DNA from 2 places in the Pedococcus sp. P2_E4 genome. Region 2 is predicted to be linked to the other one. Evidence: riboswitches for the same ligand, from Rfam matches in the RefSeq annotation. Region 2 holds a riboswitch; the other holds the start of a gene.
The links. Region 2 has a riboswitch for S-adenosylmethionine ahead of metX (homoserine O-acetyltransferase MetX). Riboswitches for the same ligand answer to the same signal wherever they lie in the genome.

Region 1: linked by a shared signal. The riboswitch ahead of AC1DV7_RS09715 (aminotransferase class V-fold PLP-dependent enzyme) and the one ahead of metX (homoserine O-acetyltransferase MetX) in region 2 are both predicted to bind S-adenosylmethionine.

Annotation. Positions count from the first base shown of each region.
Region 1 is NZ_JBFUEO010000016.1:7,927-16,830, forward strand. It holds gene paaD (1,2-phenylacetyl-CoA epoxidase subunit PaaD) at 1-226, shown strand, start outside; gene paaE (1,2-phenylacetyl-CoA epoxidase subunit PaaE) at 253-1,380, shown strand; gene AC1DV7_RS09695 (dihydrofolate reductase) at 1,400-1,867, opposite strand; gene AC1DV7_RS09700 (thymidylate synthase) at 1,905-2,696, opposite strand; gene dapA (4-hydroxy-tetrahydrodipicolinate synthase) at 2,892-3,782, shown strand; gene AC1DV7_RS09710 (ribonuclease J) at 3,779-5,464, shown strand; gene AC1DV7_RS09715 (aminotransferase class V-fold PLP-dependent enzyme) at 5,824-7,254, opposite strand; SAM riboswitch class IV at 7,311-7,424, opposite strand; gene AC1DV7_RS09720 (FtsK/SpoIIIE family DNA translocase) at 7,845-8,904, shown strand, end outside.
Region 2 is NZ_JBFUEO010000038.1:14,278-23,181, reverse strand. It holds gene AC1DV7_RS15060 (transglutaminase TgpA family protein) at 1-1,946, shown strand, start outside; gene AC1DV7_RS15055 (RNA polymerase sigma factor) at 2,106-3,797, opposite strand; gene AC1DV7_RS15050 (universal stress protein) at 4,008-4,409, opposite strand; gene metX (homoserine O-acetyltransferase MetX) at 4,499-5,635, opposite strand; SAM riboswitch class IV at 5,652-5,771, opposite strand; gene AC1DV7_RS15040 (DUF4192 domain-containing protein) at 5,858-7,012, opposite strand; gene AC1DV7_RS15035 (YkvA family protein) at 7,219-7,641, opposite strand; gene AC1DV7_RS15030 (EcsC family protein) at 7,782-8,516, opposite strand; gene AC1DV7_RS15025 (sulfurtransferase) at 8,588-8,904, shown strand, end outside.

The DNA.
Region 1 (8,904 bases), on a different contig from region 2:
CGAGTTCGGCATCGCGCCCCCCTCGGGTCTGGCCGCCAGCCGAGCCACCGGCACGGACGACGCCGGTCGCACGGTGGCGCTGACCCTGCAGCGGCGGCTGGTGACGTGTCCCCAGTGCGGCAGTGCCGACACCGAGGAGCTGTCGCGGTTCGGGTCGACGGCCTGCAAGGCACTGCGTCGCTGCCTGGCCTGCCGGGAGCCGTTCGACGAGTTCAAGGTCCTGTGACGGGCCGTGACGATGAGGAACCACTGATGGCCCTGCTGTCCGGCCCGCGCACCGACACGCTGACGCGCCGTCGCGCCCAGTTCCACCCGCTGACCGTCCGCGCCCTCGAGCGGCTGACCGACGACGCCGTCGCGATCACCTTCGAGGTGCCCGACGAGCTGCGCGAGGACTACCGCTTCGAGCCCGGGCAGCACCTGACCCTGCGAGCCCACATCAACGGTGAGGAGGTTCGCCAGTCCTACTCGATCTGCCTGTCACGCAGCCAGGCGCAGCGGACCGGCACCCTCCGCGTCGCGTCGGCGCGGGTGGCCGGTGGGCGGATGTCCAACTGGCTCAACGACTCCGTGGCGCCCGGCGACGTCATCGAGGCCATGACCCCGCTCGGGTCGTTCACCTGCCCGACCGAGCCCGACGGCACCCGCCACCACCTGGCCATCGCGGCCGGCAGCGGCATCACCCCCGTCCTCTCGCTGCTCAGCACGGTCCTCGAGGAGGAGCCGGAGTCCCGGGTGACCCTCTTCTTCGGCAACCGTCGCACGGCGTCGGTGATGTTCCTCGAGGAGCTGGAGGACCTCAAGAACGCCCACCTGGGGCGCTTCCAGCTCGTCAACGTGCTGTCGCGGGAGCCGCAGGACGTCGAGCTGTTCACCGGCCGGCTCGACCCCGAGCGGATCCAGCGGCTGCTCTCGGCGTTCGCCCCGGTCGAGTCGGTCGACGAGTGGTACCTCTGCGGACCCTACGGGATGGTCACGGGCACGCAGGAGCTGCTCGCCGACGCGGGCGTCGACGGTCGACACGTGCACCACGAGATCTTCCACGTGGCCGAGCAGGAGTCGCCGCGACAGGCCGTGGTCGTGGACGAGTCCGCGCCGCCGGCAGCCGTCGTGACGGTCAACCTCGACGGCCGCACCACGCGGATCGAGATGCCGACCAAGGACGAGACGATCCTCGACGCCACCCTGAGGTCCCGGCCGGACGCGCCCTACTCGTGCACCGGTGGGGTCTGCGGCACGTGCCGGGCGCGGCTGGTGAGCGGCGAGGTCCGCATGGACCGCAACTACGCCCTCGAGCCGGAGGAGGTCGCGGCCGGTCTGGTCCTGGCCTGCCAGAGCCACCCGGTGACCGACGAGGTGGCGCTCGACTACGACGCCTGAGCGAACCCGGGCGAAGGCGTCACGACCGCTCGTACGTCGCGATGTCGAAGCCCTCGTGGTGCGCGCGACCGGTCTCGCGCCAGTCCTGCGCCACCCACTCGGGGAAGAAGGTGTCGCCCTCGGGGGAGTCGGGCACCTCGGACAGGATCATCCGCTGCGCGAACGGCATCGCCTCGGCATAGAGCTGGCCGCCCCCGACGACGAACACCTCGTCGGTCGGCCCGGCGAGGGCGAGGGCGTCGGCCAGCGAGTGGGCGGTCTCGACGTCGGCGTGGCGCCAGTCGGGCTGGCGGGTGACGACGATCGTTCGCCGCCCGGGCAGGGCGCGGCCGATCGAGTCGAACGTCTTGCGCCCCATGACCATCGGGTGGCCCATGGTGGTCGCCTTGAAGTGCCTGAGGTCCTCGGGCAGGTGCCAGGGCATGTCGCCATCGCGGCCGATGACGAGGTTGCGTCCGATCGCGGCCAGCAGGGTCACCCGGGTCATGAGGTCAGGCTAGCGACCGGGTGCCGTCGTGCCGGCCTCACACGGCGATGGGCGCCTTGATCGACGGGTGGGCCTCGTAGCCGACCAGCTCGAAGTCACCGAGGTCGAACTCGTCGATGTCCTTGCCGGAGGCGATCTTCATCTGCGGCAACGGCAACGGCGTCCGGGTCAGCTGGAGGGTCGCCTGCTCGACGTGGTTGGAGTAGAGGTGGGCGTCGCCGAGGGTGTGGACGAAGTCACCGGGCTCGAGGTCGCAGACCTGAGCGACCATCATCGTCAGCAGGGCGTAGGACGCGATGTTGAACGGCACGCCGAGGAAGATGTCGGCCGACCGCTGGTAGAGCTGGCACGAGAGCCGGCCGTTCGCGACGTAGAACTGGAACATGGTGTGGCACGGCGGCAGCGCCATCGAGTCGACGTCGGCGACGTTCCACGCCGAGACGATGTGGCGGCGGCTGTCGGGGTTGGTGCGGATGGACTCGATGACCTTGGCGATCTGGTCGACGTGCCGGCCGTCCGGCGTGGGCCAGGACCGCCACTGGTAGCCGTAGACCGGCCCGAGGTCGCCGTTCGCGTCGGCCCACTCGTCCCAGATGGTGATGCCGCGCTCCTGGAGCCAGCGCACGTTGGAGTCGCCCCGCAGGAACCACAGCAGCTCGCCGATGATCGACTTGAGGTGGAGCTTCTTGGTCGTCAGGACGGGGAAGCCCTCGGAGAGGTCGAACCGCATCTGGTAGCCGAACACCGAGCGGGTGCCCGTGCCGGTGCGGTCGGACTTGTCCGTGCCGGTCGTCATGACGTGGTCGAGGAGGTCGAGGTACTGCTGCACGGACGCAGCGTAACCCCGGCCACCGACGCAACCGGTGAGTCGCCCAAAACCGCAGCCCGCGCCGCGTGCCGGACCGGGCGGCATACCCCGGGCGGGGGTGCCGGGGGCGCCACCGAGCGGCGCCTTCCCGCCAAAATCCGGACCCCACCGTGAGCGGGCGCGGGGGAGTGCGCCGTAGGGCGATAGCCTGCGGGCATGAGCACAGCGTCCCCGTTCGGCCGACTCCTGACCGCCATGGTCAGCCCGATGCGACCGGACGGCAGCCTCGACCTCGACTCGGCCCGTCGCCTCGTCGCCCACCTGGTCGACACCGGGCACGACGGCATCGTCGTCAACGGCACGACGGGCGAGTCGGCGACCCTCACGGACGACGAGAGCATCGAGATGGTGCGGCTCGTGGTCGAGACGGTCGGCGACGCGGTGGCCGTGGTTGCCGGTGTGGGCTCCAACGCGACGGCGCACAGCGTCGAGATGGCGCAGCGGTCCCGCGACGCCGGCGCCACCGGGCTGCTGCTCGTCAGCCCCTACTACAACAAGCCCACGCAGGCGGGGCTCGTCGCCCACTGCCGCGCCGTGGCCGGCACCACCGACCTGCCGGTCATGCTCTACGACATCCCCGGCCGCACCGGCATCCCCTTCACCTCCGAGACGCTGCGCGAGCTGGCGCAGGTGCCCACCATCGTCGCCGTCAAGGACGCCAAGGGCGACCCGTGGGCCTCCACGCAGGTGATGGCCTCGACGGACCTCATCTACTTCTCCGGCGACGACGCGACGACGCTGCCCTGGCTCGCCCTGGGTGCCGTCGGCACGGTCAGCGTGGTGGGCCACGTCGCCGGCCGCGAGTATGCCGCGATGCTGGCTGCCGTCGACCGCGGCGACCTCGTCGCCGCCCGTGACCTCCACCGACGGCTGGTCCCTGCCGTCAACGCCATCATGAGCACCTCCCAGGGAGCCATCATGGCCAAGGCCGCGCTCGTCGAGCTCGGCGTCATCGACCACGCGACGGTGCGCCTGCCGCTCGTCGAGTCCCCGCCGGAGCACCTGGAGATCCTCCGCTCCGGCCTGAAGGAGTCCGACCTCCTGTGAGTCACCCTCACCCCGAGCTCAGCTCGCCCCCCGCCCTCGCCCCCCACGGCGTCCGCATCATCGCCCTCGGCGGTCTCGGTGAGGTGGGCCGCAACATGGCCGTCCTCGAGCACGCCGGGCAGCTGCTGGTCATCGACTGCGGCGTGCTGTTCCCCGAGGACCACCACCCCGGCGTCGACCTGATCCTGCCCGACTTCGAGTACCTCGAGGACCGCCTCGACGACATCCAGGCGATCGTGCTGACCCACGGCCACGAGGACCACATCGGGGCGGTGCCCTACCTCCTCAAGCTCAAGCGCGACATCCCGGTCGTCGGCTCGATGCTGACGCTGGCGCTGATCGAGGCCAAGCTCAAGGAGCACCGGATCACGCCCTACACCCTCGGGGTCAAGGAGGGCATGCGCGAGAAGCTCGGCGTGTTCGACTGCGAGTTCGTGGCGGTCAACCACTCGATCCCGGATGCGCTCGCGGTCTTCGTGCGGACGCCCGGCGGGACGATCCTGCACACCGGTGACTTCAAGATGGACCAGCTGCCGCTCGACGGCCGCCTCACCGACCTGCGCGCGTTCGCGCGGCTGGGCGAGGAGGGCGTCGACCTGTTCATGACGGACTCGACGAACGCCGAGGTGCCCGGCTTCACGACCCCCGAGAAGGACATCGCCCCGGCGATCGACAAGGTCTTCCGTGACGCGCAGCGGCGCATCATCGTGGCGTGCTTCTCCAGCCACGTGCACCGCGTCCAGCAGGTGCTGAACGCCGCCGAGAAGTCGGGCCGCAAGGTCGCCATGGTCGGGCGGTCGATGGTCCGCAACATGGGGATCGCGGCCGAGCTCGGCTACCTCCACGTGCCCGACGGCGTGCTCGTCGACGTCAAGAAGCTCGACAACTTCCCGGACGACCAGGTCGTCCTCATCTGCACGGGTTCCCAGGGCGAGCCGATGGCCGCGCTGTCGCGCATGGCCAACCGTGAGCACCGGATCGACGTGGGCGAGGGTGACACCGTCCTCCTCGCGTCGTCGCTGATCCCGGGCAACGAGAACGCCGTCTACCGCGTCATCAACGGGCTCATGCGCCTCGGCGCCACCGTGGTCCACAAGGGCAACGCCAAGGTGCACGTGTCGGGCCACGCCAGCGCAGGCGAGCTCCTCTACTGCTACAACATCGTCAAGCCCCGCAACGTCATGCCGGTGCACGGCGAGTGGCGTCACCTGGTCGCCAACGCCGAGCTGGCCGTCCAGACCGGCGTGCCGCGCGAGCAGGTCGTGCTGGCCGAGGACGGCGTGGTCGTCGACCTCGTCGACGGGGTGGCCACGATCGTGGGCAACGTCGAGTGCGGCTACGTCTACGTCGACGGGTCGAGCGTGGGCGAGTTCGACGAGGCGCTGCTCAAGGACCGCCGCATCCTGCGCGACGAGGGCTTCATCTCGGTCATCGTCGTGATGGACTCCGCCACCGGCAAGATCGCCGCAGGTCCGGAGATCCAGGCCCGCGGCTTCGCCGAGGACGACGAGATCTTCAACCAGGTGCGGCCCAAGATCGAGCAGGCGCTCGCCGAGGCGACGGGCAAGGGCGTCACCGACTCCCACCAGCTCGAGCAGGTCATGCGCCGGGCGATCGGCAGTTGGGTGGGGGGCAAGATCCGCCGTCGGCCGATGATCATCCCGGTGGTCATCCAGGCCTGAGGGCGCGCTGTCAGCCGGCGCTGTGACCCCCGAGGATCGACTGGCAGAAAAAATGCGAACGTGGTCATCTTTGCCACTAGTGGCAGGATGCGACTGCGCGCACAATTACTGCCATGGCTACTTTCATCGCACTGGTTCTGTTGATCGCCCTCCCCGTCGCCGCGTGGTACTTCGGCGCCGACTCCCGGCCCACCGACGGCCGTCACAACTGGGCCCACTGATCGACTGACGTTGATCGCCCGGGCCCAGCCACGTCCCATCCACCGTCCGCCTCCGGTTCGCCCGGGGGCGGACCTGTGTGTCCGGGCCGGTATGGCGTGTGGCCGGGTGTGGGTGAGCGAGGGCTGGCCCCGCGCCGGCTACCAGGGCCGAGTCGGCAGGGCGTCCCGGGGGTCGTCATCGACGACCCAGCCGTCGGCGGTGAGCTCGTAGTCGTGCGCCGGCCCGTGCGCCGCGAGGTCCGCGACGGCGGCGAGCAGCCGCTCGACGTGGGCCGCTGTGGTGGCGAGCCCCACGCTGGCGCGGACCGCCGTCGCGGGCCCCTCGGCATACGGGTCGGTCGGGTCGGTCTCGAGCAGCGCGTCCACGCACAGGTGCGCACAGAACTTGCCGTCCCGCACGCCGATCCCGTGCTCGGCCGCCAGGACGGTGGACACGAGCGAGGAGTCGACGCCGTCGACGGTGAAGGTCGCCACGGCCACGCGCTCGTGGTCGGGCGTGAACAGCGAGTAGGTCTCCACGCCGTCGATGGCCCTCAGCCCGTCGAGCAGGGCTCGGCCCAGGCTCGCCTCGTGGGCCTCTATCGCCTCGGCGTGGGTGCGCAGGGCGTGACAGGCGGCCGCGAGGGCCACGGCGCCGATGACGTTGGGGCTCCCGGCCTCGTGACGCGCCGCGCCCTCCTGCCAGACCACGCCGCGCTCGGTCACCAGGCGGGTCGCGCCACCACCGGCGAGGTAGGGCGCTGCAGCGTCGAGCCAGTCGCGACGGCCGGCGAGCACGCCGGCACCGAACGGCGCGTAGAGCTTGTGCCCGGACAGGACGACGTAGTCGACGCCGAGGTCATCGAGGTCGACCGGGCGGTGGGGGGCGTACTGCGCCGCGTCGAGCACGACGCGCGCGCCTGCCTTGCGGGCGACTGCAGCCAGCTGGCGGATCGGCCAGATCTCACCCGTGACGTTGGAGGCGCCGGCGAGGACGACCAGGCGGTGGCGGGAGTGGTTGCGCCGCAACGCCGCCCGCAGGATCGCCTCGGCGTCACGGACGCTGCCCGGCACCGGGAGGCGGTGGGTGCGAGCCGCGGGCCAGGGCAGCAGGGCCGCGTGGTGCTCGGTCTCGAAGACGAACACGGCCGTGTCGCGGGGGAGGGCGCGTGCCAGCAGGTTGAACGAGTCGGTGCTGTTGCGGGTGAAGACCACCTCGTCCGACTCGCGCGCCCCGACGAAGGTGCGCACCTCGTCACGAGCCTGCTCGTACCACGCGCTCGTCACCCGCGAGGCGTAGCCGTTGCCCCGGTGCACCGAGGAGTACGTGCGCAGGGCGGTGTCGACCGCCCGCTTGACCCCGACGAGCGCCGGCGTCGAGGCAGCGTGGTCGAAGTTCGCGTAGTCGACCGTGCCGTGCAGGGTCGGGACGGCCAGGGCCTCGGACACCACGGGCGGCAGCGCGGGGGCCGTGCCCGGCGCGGGGACCGCACGCAGGTGGTCGCGGTGGCCGTCAGCCCCCAGGGCCCTGGCGTGGGCGAGGGGAGCCGTGCGGCGAAACGGCGTCGGGGGTGTGCTGGCGATCGACATGTGGGGCAGCTCCTGGTCCGGGTGGGACCCGAGACCGTGAGAGCCGGTTGGTCGCGAGTCCGCGCTTGCCGCCTGCGTCGTGCAGGCGACCCGGTCGTCACCCGGAGCACCCCACCGCGGAGGAGGGTTGCTGGTCAGCAAGCCGGGGCTTCGCGCTGACACTCATGACCTGTCGTCGAGGGTAGCGGCGGGACGTCGCCCCGATCCAGCACTCGGGCGCTCCTTCCCGGCATCTGAGATGTCCGGGATGCCCGACGGCCCTGGAGGAGGTCTGACGGGGCGCCGACGCCAGGCGTCTTCGCGCGGAGAATCCCCCTTCTGCGCGCCTGCGCCGACGGCCATGGTGGTGACCGTCGGCGCAGGCCCCGCCAGACGCAGGCTCAGCGTTTCACCCGTGTCCCTCCGGGAGAATGGGTGTGGGCGCGATATGGCCGATCTCCGCGGGCACGTCGACCGTTCGGCCGAGGCTGATCTGCGGACATAACGGCCACCTGTCGCGACGGGGCGATCCGTGCCTGCCGGGCACATTCCTGGTGCCTGTAACGCGTGTGACGCGTGTTTCCGAAGTGACCTTCGCGTAGCCTGCGACCATGGCGACACGTCCGTCCACCTCGACGCGCTCCACGGGAGGTCAGGCCCCGCGACGCAGCACTGCGACCCGGCCTGCCAACCGCAGGTCCAGCGCGCCCCGCAAGTCCCCTGCCCGCGGCAAGACCACCGGTGGGGGACTGCCCCTGCCGCTGCGCGKCGTGCGCGGGACGTGGATGGGCATGGCGCACGTCGCCGGCGGCGCCGTGCGCCGGGTCGGCAGCAGCGCCCGCGACCTCGAGCCGGAGCACCGCCGCGACGGCGTCGGCTTCTTCCTCATCGGCCTGTCCATCGTCGTGGCGGCCCGCGAGTGGTGGGCGCTCGACGGTGCCGTGGGTGACGTCATCCACGCGGTCGTCGCCGGCACCTTCGGGCGGGTCGCGTACGCCGTGCCCCTGGCCCTGCTCTTCCTCGGCATCCGGCTGCTGCGCGCGCCCCAGGACGACGGCGCCAACTCCCGTATCGGCATCGGTCTCGGGGCACTCGCGTTCGCCGCGTCCGGCCTGGCCCACGTGGCCGCCGGCATCCCCACGCCGCCGCAGGGCGCCGACGGCATGCGTGACGGTGGCGGGATCATCGGCTTCCTCGCCTCCAGCCCCATCGAGGCGGCGGTCTCCGTCTACGGCACCGTCCCGATCCTGCTCATGCTGGGCCTGTTCGGCCTGCTCGTGATGACCGCGACCCCGGTCCACATGATCCCGCAGCGGCTCGCCGAGCTGCGCGACCACCTCCTGCACCGTGGCGCCCCCGAGGCCGACGACACCGACGCCGTCGATGACAAGCCCAAGCGCCGCCGTCGTGTCATCGAGCCCGAGGGCCCGATGGACGGCGACGAGGCCTTCGAGCAGGCCGCCGTGGTCGCTCCTGACGGGCGCAGGCTGCGTCCGGGCGAGAAGCGCCCGACCGCTCCCGGGGTCCTCGCACCGGGGGCGACCGGCGGCGCCGCCGACGCACCAGCCGGCCGGACCCCCAAGATCGAGGTCAAGGCCGCCCTCGAGGCGCCGCCGACGACCCCGCTGCCGCAACGGGTGGAGCAGCTGGCGCTCGCCGGCGACATCACCT
Region 2 (8,904 bases):
TCCTGCTGTCGGCGAGCAACAGCGGCTCATCGCTGCCCCCGGTGTACTTCGTCGCCGCCGCTGGGATCTGGATGCTCATGCTGGGCCGACAGGGCATCGCCTCGTTGCGACGGTGGAGCACCACGGTGCCGATGAACGTCACGGGCCGACGTGCGAACGACGACCGCGACGGCGCGTACGGCTATGCCGCCGTGGGCCGCACCCTCGGGGTCGCCGGTCTGGTCACGGCCCTCGTGCTGCCCGTGGTGATCCCCCACTTCCCCACGCGGTTCCTCATCGACGGCCTGGGTCGGTCGGCCAACGCCACGGGGTTCAGCGACGGCCAGATCGGGCTGAAGACCACGCTGGACCTGCAGAAGAGCCTGTCCAACCCGTCCAAGTCACCCGTCCTCACCTACACCACCAACGCTCCGACGCTGACCCCGCTGCGGGTCACCGTGCTCGAGAACTACGCCAACGACCAGTGGACGCCGACCCGTCCCGACGTCGCCTACGGCCGGCGGACCTCGGTGCCCCTGCCGCCCGACCTCGACGCGAGCGTGCCCCGCGAGACCTACCGCATCTCGGTGGACGACTCCCGCCTCGAGGCACCTCAGATCGCCGCCCCCACCCCTGTCGTCTCGGGTGACCTCGACCGCGTGCCGTGGGGGGTCGACGCCAAGACCTCGGTGGCCATGGTCAACCGGGCCGCGAGCACCTACTCGTTCAGCTACCTGCAGCTGCGCCCCTCGGAGGCGGCCCTCAACCAGGCCGTCGCCAGCGGCTCCGCCGGCGTCCGCAGCGAGGACCTGCTCGTCGACCCGGCGTCCTCCCGGCTGCTCACGGAGACGGTGTCGACGGTCGTCCCCACGGACGCCAATCGGATCGAGGCGGCCCGCGCCATCCAGAAGTACCTGCGGACCGACGGCGGCTTCTCCTACTCCCTCCAGCTGCCCGACACCGTGACCAACGAGTTCGGACAGGCCGAGCGGCCCGACGCGATCTCGCTGTTCCTGCGCACGAAGGTCGGCTACTGCGTGCAGTTCGCCACGGCCATGGTGATGCTCGCCCGGGCCGCCGACATCCCCGCACGGTTGGCGATCGGCTTCCTGCCGGGCAGCCTCCTCCAGGGCAGCTACACCGTGCGGGCCTCCGACGCCCACGCGTGGCCCGAGCTGTACTTCCAGGGGGTGGGGTGGCTGCGCTTCGAGCCGACGCCGTCCGGCACGCAGAACACCATCGCCCCCGGGTACTCGCTGCCGCCGACGACTCCGGGATCCGACTCCGAGACGGCGACGTCGACGGGTGGCGCCACCAGCACGCCCACGAGGTCCAGCCGGGACGGCGCCAACGACCCGGGCTCGGCGGGCGCCATCACCGGCACTGGCGACCGGTCCCTGTTCGACCGGTACCTCGGCCCCCAGACCCGCACCACGCTCGTGTGGCTGGCGCTGGGTCTGCTGGTGGGCTTGATGGGCGCTCTCGCCGTCCCCCTGGCGGCCCGCAGCCGCCTGCGGCGTCGCCTGCGCGAGGCGCCCGACGACGCGCGCCGGGTCGAGGTGGAGTGGCAGGCCATGGTGGAGCGCATCGGCGACCTCGGCGTCATACCGCCGCGGGGCAGCACGCCACGGCAGGCGGGCCGGTTCTTCCAACGCGAGGCCTACCTCGAGGGCGAGCAGAACCAGGCCCTCGGCCGCATCGTCGACGGCGTGGAACGCTCCCGCTATGCCCGGCCCGGCACGACGGTCACCGACATCCGCGAGGAGACCCAGCTGGTGGTCAAGGCGGTGTCGGGTGTGCGGCGCCGCAAGGACCGGCTCCGGGCGACGTGGTGGCCGGCCGAGGGCGTCACGGAGTGGCGCGAACGTCGTGGCGCCCTGGGGCGCGCCCTGCGCCAGCCGTGGGAGCGCCTGCAGGACCGACTCGACGAACGCCGCGAGCAGCGTCGCGACGGCCGCGGTCGCTGACCGCGGGCCTGACCCGACGGTCCAAACCCGACGGCACCCGACGGCACCCGACGGTGCGGGACACGAAGGTGCCGCCCGCGCGCCGTGCGGACACGAGGAAGGGCCCCGAGAGGTCTCGGGGCCCTTCCTCGTGTCGCGTGCCGGTCGACCGGCCGTAGGTCAGTCGAGGTAGTCGCGCAGCACCTGGCTGCGCGAGGGGTGCCGCAGCTTGCTCATGGTCTTGGACTCGATCTGGCGGATCCGCTCGCGGGTCACGCCATAGACCTTGCCGATCTCGTCGAGCGTCTTGGGCTGTCCGTCGGTCAGGCCGAAGCGCATCGACACCACGCCGGCCTCGCGCTCGGAGAGCGTGTCGAGGACCGAGTGCAGCTGCTCCTGCAGCAGCGTGAAGCTCACCGCGTCGGCCGGCACCACGGCCTCGGAGTCCTCGATGAGGTCACCGAACTCGCTGTCACCGTCCTCGCCGAGCGGGGTGTGCAGGGAGATGGGCTCACGGCCGTACTTCTGGACCTCGACGACCTTCTCAGGGGTCATGTCGAGCTCCTTGGCGAGCTCCTCCGGGGTGGGCTCGCGCCCGAGGTCCTGCAGCATCTGGCGCTGGACGCGGGCCAGCTTGTTGATGACCTCGACCATGTGCACGGGGATGCGGATGGTGCGGGCCTGGTCCGCCATCGCGCGGGTGATCGCCTGACGGATCCACCACGTCGCATAGGTCGAGAACTTGTAGCCCTTGGTGTAGTCGAACTTCTCGACCGCACGGATGAGTCCGAGGTTGCCCTCCTGGATCAGGTCGAGGAACAGCATGCCGCGACCGGTGTAACGCTTGGCCAGGGAGACCACGAGACGCAGGTTGGCCTCGAGCAGGTGGTTCTTGGCCTTCTTGCCGTCCTGGGCGATCCACCAGAGCTCGCGCTTGAGCTTCATCTCGATCTTGTCGCCGGAGTTGAGCCGCTCCTCGGCGAACAGGCCCGCCTCGATGCGCTTGGCGAGCTCGACCTCCTGCTCGGCGTTGAGCAGGGCGACCTTGCCGATCTGCTTGAGGTAGTCCTTGACCGGGTCGGCGGTGGCGCCGGCGGTCACGACCTGCTGGACCGGGGCGTCCTCCTCGTCGTCGTCGCGCAGGACGAAGCCGGAGCCCTCGTCCTCGTCGTCGGACTTCTTGGCGTCGTCCTCGGAGTCCTCGGCCTCGACGTCGACCTCTTCGAGCTCGGACTCGACGACCTCGGTCGGCTCGGCGTCCTCTGCCTCGTCGTCGACGGCGTCGCCGGCCCCGGGCGCGTCAGCGGCGGTGGCCTTGCTCGTGGCGGCCTTCTTCGCGGCGGCCTTGGTGGCCTTGGGTGCGGAGGCGTCCGCATCGGCGGCGGCCGCGTTGGCTGCGGCCTTGGTGGTGGTCGCCTTCTTCGCGGCCGTCTTCGTGGCCGGGGCGGCGGCCTTGGTCGTGGTGGCCTTGGCGGCGCCGTCGGCCTTGGAAGCGGTGGTCTTGGACGCAGCTGCCTTGGCGGTGGGCTTGGCGGCCGTCGCCTTGGGGGTGGCCGTCTTGGTGGCAGTCTTCGCGGCGGCCTTCTTGGCGCTGGCGGTGGCGGTCTTGCGGGTGCTGGTGGCAGCCACCGCACGGGTCGCCGTGGCCGTGTCGAGGGTCACGTGGATGCCCTGCTCGTCGAGCGAGCGCAGCACGGCCTTCATCCGCTTGGGAGCGACCTGGGCACCCTCGAGCGCGGCCTTGAGCTGCGCACTGTCGACCGAGCCGTTGGTACGACCCTGCTTCATGAGCTTCTGGAGGGCGGGGTGGCTGAACTCGGTCGGGAGGGATGAGGCCGACGATCCTGCGGGGGTCGCAGCCTTCTTTGACACAGGCGACACGGACTACCTTTCGTCGCGGATTCGCGGCACGGCGCACACGATCGCGGGCATGGGGAACCTATGCCAGTTCAACGCGTGAGGGGGCGGAAGTATTCGCGAGGACGGTTGGCGTGGGGGCGCTTCCAGACCTCGTAGGAGACATTGTAAAACGAGAACCCGGCAATCCCCGCATCGAGCCGTGAATTCGAGCGGCGCGGTGGGTCAGCTGTCGGCCTTGACCGCCAGGACCGGGCAGGACGCGTCGAGCAGGATGCGCTGGGCGTTGCTGCCCAGGATCAGCTTGCCGACCGGCGTGCGACGGCGCAGCCCGATGACGATGAAGTCGGCCGACTCCTCCTCGGCCACGGCGATGAGGTCCTCGGCGGGCTCGTTGCCGCGCACCAGCTGGCGGACCTCGTGCTCGATGCCGACCTCGTCGAGCTCACCCTGGATGCGGTTGAGCTCGGTCTCGAACCGCTCCGCCTCGGCACCGTCGTAGTCGCGGCCCCCGCGCTGGGAGTTGATGACGATCAGCTTGGACTTGCGCAACAGCGACTCGTCCGCGGCGCGACGCAGAGCGGCGCGACCCTCTTTCGTCGGCACGTACCCCACAACGATGGCCACCTGAACCTCCTCGTTCGTCGACCTGACCCGAGCCTGCTCGGGTGTCCGCGACCTGTGCCGCGTGGTTGACGCTACCGGAAATCACCCCGTCAGGCAGGCGGGTGCAGCACTTGCTCGACGAGGCCAGCCACTTGGTCGACCTCGATGAGGAAACCGTCGTGGCCGTAGTCGGAGTGGACCGTGTGCAGCCGGGCACCGGGCACCGCGTCCACGATCTCGCGGGACAGCCGCGGCGGGTAGAGACGGTCGGAGTCGACCGCCACCACGACGAGGTCGCCCGTGACTCGGCGTAGTGCGGCCGGCACGCCTCCCCTGCCCCTGCCGACGTCGTGGGAGTTCATCGCCTCGGTGAGGACGATGTAGGAGTTGGCGTCGAAGCGCCCAGCCAGCTTGCCGGCGTGGTGGTCGAGGTAGGACTCGACGGCGTACCGTCCGCCGCCGCCCAGGGGGTCCTCCTCGCCCTGGGCGTGCCGCCCGAACCGCTCGTGGAGCTCGAGCTCGCTGCGGTAGGTCACGTGCGCGATGCGACGGGCGATGCCCAGCCCCGCGTCGGGTCCGGACTCGGCGTCGTAGTAGTCGCCCCCGTGGAAGTGGGGGTCGCCGCGCAGGGCGAGCAGCTGGGCCTGGCACCAGCCGATCTGCTCGGCAGTGGCGTATGCGGTGGACGCGAGGACCAGCGCGCACTCCACGCGCGCGGGGTGGGTCACGGCCCACTCGAGGGCGCGCATCCCGCCCATCGAGCCACCCAGGACCAGCCGCCACCGCGCGATGCCGAGGGCGTCGGCGAGCAGCGCCTCGGTCTGCACCTGGTCCCGCACCGTGATGAACGGGAACCGGCTCCCCCACGGCGTCCCGTCGGGCGCACTGGACGACGGGCCGGTGCTGCCTTGACAGCCCCCGAGGACGTTGGCGGCCACCACGAAGTACTGCTCGGTGTCGAGGGCACGCCCCGGCCCGATCAGGCCGTCCCACCACCCGGGCGTCGGGTGACCGGGGCCGGCCTCGCCCACGACGTGGCTGTCGCCGGTGAGGGCGTGCTCGACGAGGATCGCGTTGTCCGCGGCGGCGTTCAGCTCGCCCCACGTCTCGTACGCCAGCCGCACCCCCGGCAGCACCCCGCCACGCTCGAGCTCGACCGCGCCGAGATCGAGGAACTGCCGTCCCCCCACGGGGTCGTCATCACGCCACGCACCGCTGCTGGTCGGCGGACGAGAGGTGGTCGTCATCAGAAGGTCTCCTGAGGCATCGCGCTTGCCGCCTGGATCCATGCCGCCCAGACCGGCCGTGTCATCACCCGGGGCACCCCACCGCGAGGAGGGTTGCCGCCCAGCGAGCCGGGGCTTGTCGCTGGAACTCATGACCTCAGCCCATGATACGAGTCGAGGGCTGCCCGCGAGCCTGCGTCCGGCAACTGGACTGCCTGGACAGGAGTCCCCCGCGGCGCGAGCTCAGGCGGACCGAAGTGGCACCACCTCCTCGGGACCGTCGTCGCCTGCCGAGCTGTCGGTGGGGACGTCGTCCGGACGGATCCCCAGGTCGAGCATCCGCGCGAGGAGCCGGGCGAGCGTGTAGCCGGGACTCTGCTCGAGCGCGCGGTCGAGGGCGACCCGTGCGAGCGTGCCGTCGCCCCCGTGCAGGGCGACGTTCGCGAGGACGGTCAGCACCGGCGCGGCGTGCTCGTCGCCGACGGCCCGCGCGAGCCACGCCAGCCTCGGGACGAGGAAGGGCCGCGGGCCGCGATCGTCCGCAAACGCAGCGCGCACCTCGTCGACCAGCTCGCCGGGAAACGCCTCCAGCGCGAGGGACCCCGGACACCACCAGGCGATGAGGATGTCGCGCAGACTGCGGTCACGCAGGCTCACCACGAGGTCCGCCACCTGCTCCGGCGTCAGGAAGTCCTGCGTCGTCGTCGCCTCGGCCCGGTCCCCCACGACGGCCCAGAGCGAGAGGGCATGCCGCCGTCGGGCCATGCGGCTCTGGTCGACGTGCTCGGTCGCCCCCGACGGAGCCGGCGGCCCCAGGCCGAACGCCGCACCTGCATGGCGCACCTGCGTGCCGGATGCAGGCCCGCGGTCCAGCGCTGCGATCGCGGCATCAACGCGTTCGGACAGCGGTGGTGTGGCGGCCACGAGCTCGACCACGGACTCCCGACCGGGCAGCACGCCACGCCCCTGGGCGACGAGGTCCGCGACGGCGGACACCCGTGACGGGTCTGGCAGGGGCGCACCCTCGACGGGGCAGCACCCCGCATCGCAGTCGAGGCTGTAGTAGCGGCCGTCACGCACCAGCAGCGTGTCGACGACCGCGATCCCGTCGCGGGCCAGCGCCCAGCGCACCTCGTCGACCAGCGGCCCGGCAGCGTCGACCTGCGTCTCGTAGCCGATCAGGATGACCGCGGTGGCCCCGTGGCGGACCATCGGCTCGACGAGCAGGGCGGCGGCCTCGGCCGCATGGGCCGGAGGTGGCAGGTCGATGCGCTCCACCAGCCCGAGGCGGCGTGCCTTGAGCTCGACCACGACCATGCTGTCGCGAGGGTGGTAGCCCAGTTGGTAGGGCAGGGTTGCGAGCAGCTCAGCGGCGCTGCCGAGTCGAATCGTGTTCATGCACAACACGATCCGGGAGACCGTCACGCCACATCGAGGGCTCGTCGCCGATCTGTGGATGCGTGGCCAGCGCGCCGATGGCCCCTGTGGAAAGCGCTGGAACAAAAACGATCCCGTGCCCGGTGGGCACGGGATCGTCGAGCGGGCCTCACGGCTCCCTGCCGCCGCGTGGACTGAGGCGCGCAGGCGCCTCAGACGAGCGGGCGTCAGCCCACGACGTGGCCGGTCACCGTCTCCGCGTCCGCGGCACCGGCACCGGCACCGGCCCCCGGGGCAGCCTGCGCCGACGTGCGCTCCCAGCGCAGGAACGACTCGGTCTCGTTGATGACACTGGCGGCGATCCACGAGACGACCATCGCGTCGTCAGCGAGGCCGATCAGCGGGAGGAACGCCTCCGGCAGCACGTCCACGGGTGACACGACGTAGGCGACCGCGCCGAGGAGCAGCAGCAGGCGCCCCCTGGTCGTCCCGGCATACTCGCCGCGGAACGTCGCCCGGACCAGGCGCGGGAGGCTGGTGAGCCGCTCACCGAGTGCCGGGGAGCCCGGACGGGTGGCGGCGCGGATGGCGGTGGCGAGGGTGCGGAACGCACCCCACCGCGAGCCGTGGCGGGTGGCCTTGGTGGACATGTCGTGCTCCTTGCTCGTCTCGGGCACCGCGGGTGGGCCCGAACAGTGCTCCAACGACTGGTTCTGACGCAGCATTCCCGCGGGCGGTTCCAGCCAGCTCACCCGGGACGACCGTCGCCGCACCCGGGTACGACGCGCGGTCAGTACTTCATCGTGCGCGGGGGGAACTCGTGGCGGGCGTGGTCGGCGATCTTCTTGAGCAGGTAGCCGTCGAGCCCTGCGCCGATGACTCCACCGACGACCGGCACGCCCTTGCCGAACCGGGTCAGCGTCTTCCTGCCCGCGGTGGACAGCAGCCGGAAGCCCACAGCCTTGTTGACCACCATCATCGCCGGCCCGGGCAGCCGCTGGGCCGCGAGGTTGGCGAGGCGACCGGTCGAGGCGACCCCGGCCTTCTTGAGCAGGTCGTCGGCGTCGGCGCCCACGAGGGTGAGGAGGACCGCCGAGCGGATCTGGGGCTGCTTGATGTCGTAGCCGCGCAGCGACGCGATGGCGGCGACCATGCGGGTGGCGACGACGTAGAACTCGAGGACGTTGGCGGGCAGCGCGACCGGGAGCGTGATGAAGCCACCCAGCGCCGTCACGAAGCCGCCGGCCGCGGCCAGCTTGAGGTGACCGCGCACGACGGCGTCGATGGCCTCCTCGGCGTCAGGCTTCTCGGCGCGCTTGACGTCGGCGACCTTCTGGGCCGAGTCGAAGGGGCCCTTGCCGTCGATCCCGAGGTCGAGGAGGTTCTCGACCATGCCGGTCACGGCGCCCGAGAACATCCCGGAGTCCTCGCGGCCCTGCTGGGCCTGCTCGAGGGCGGACCGGGTCCCCTTGACCTGCTCGACTGCCTTGTCGGCGTCGTCCTTGCCCAATCCGAGGAAACCCACGAAACCCTCCTAAGTCGGTGTCCGGCCATCCTGCCACGAGGCCCGCTGACCAGCGGGATTAGCCTTGGGACATGACCGACTCCCCCGCCAGCGCCTTCGCCCAGTACGCCCACCCCGAGCGCCTCGTCACCACCGACTGGCTGGCCGCGAAGATCGACGCCGGCGAGGTCGGCGGTCCCGACGGCGTCGTCGTCCTGGAGTCCGATGAGGACGTCCTGCTCTACGACACCGGCCACATCCCCGGCGCGCTCAAGCTGGACTGGCACCAGGACCTCAACGACCCGGTGATGCGCGACTACGTCGACGCCGAGCAGTTCGCCGCGGTGATGTCCGCACGTGGGGTCGGCCGCGACACGACGGTCGTCGTCTACGGCGACAAGAACAACTG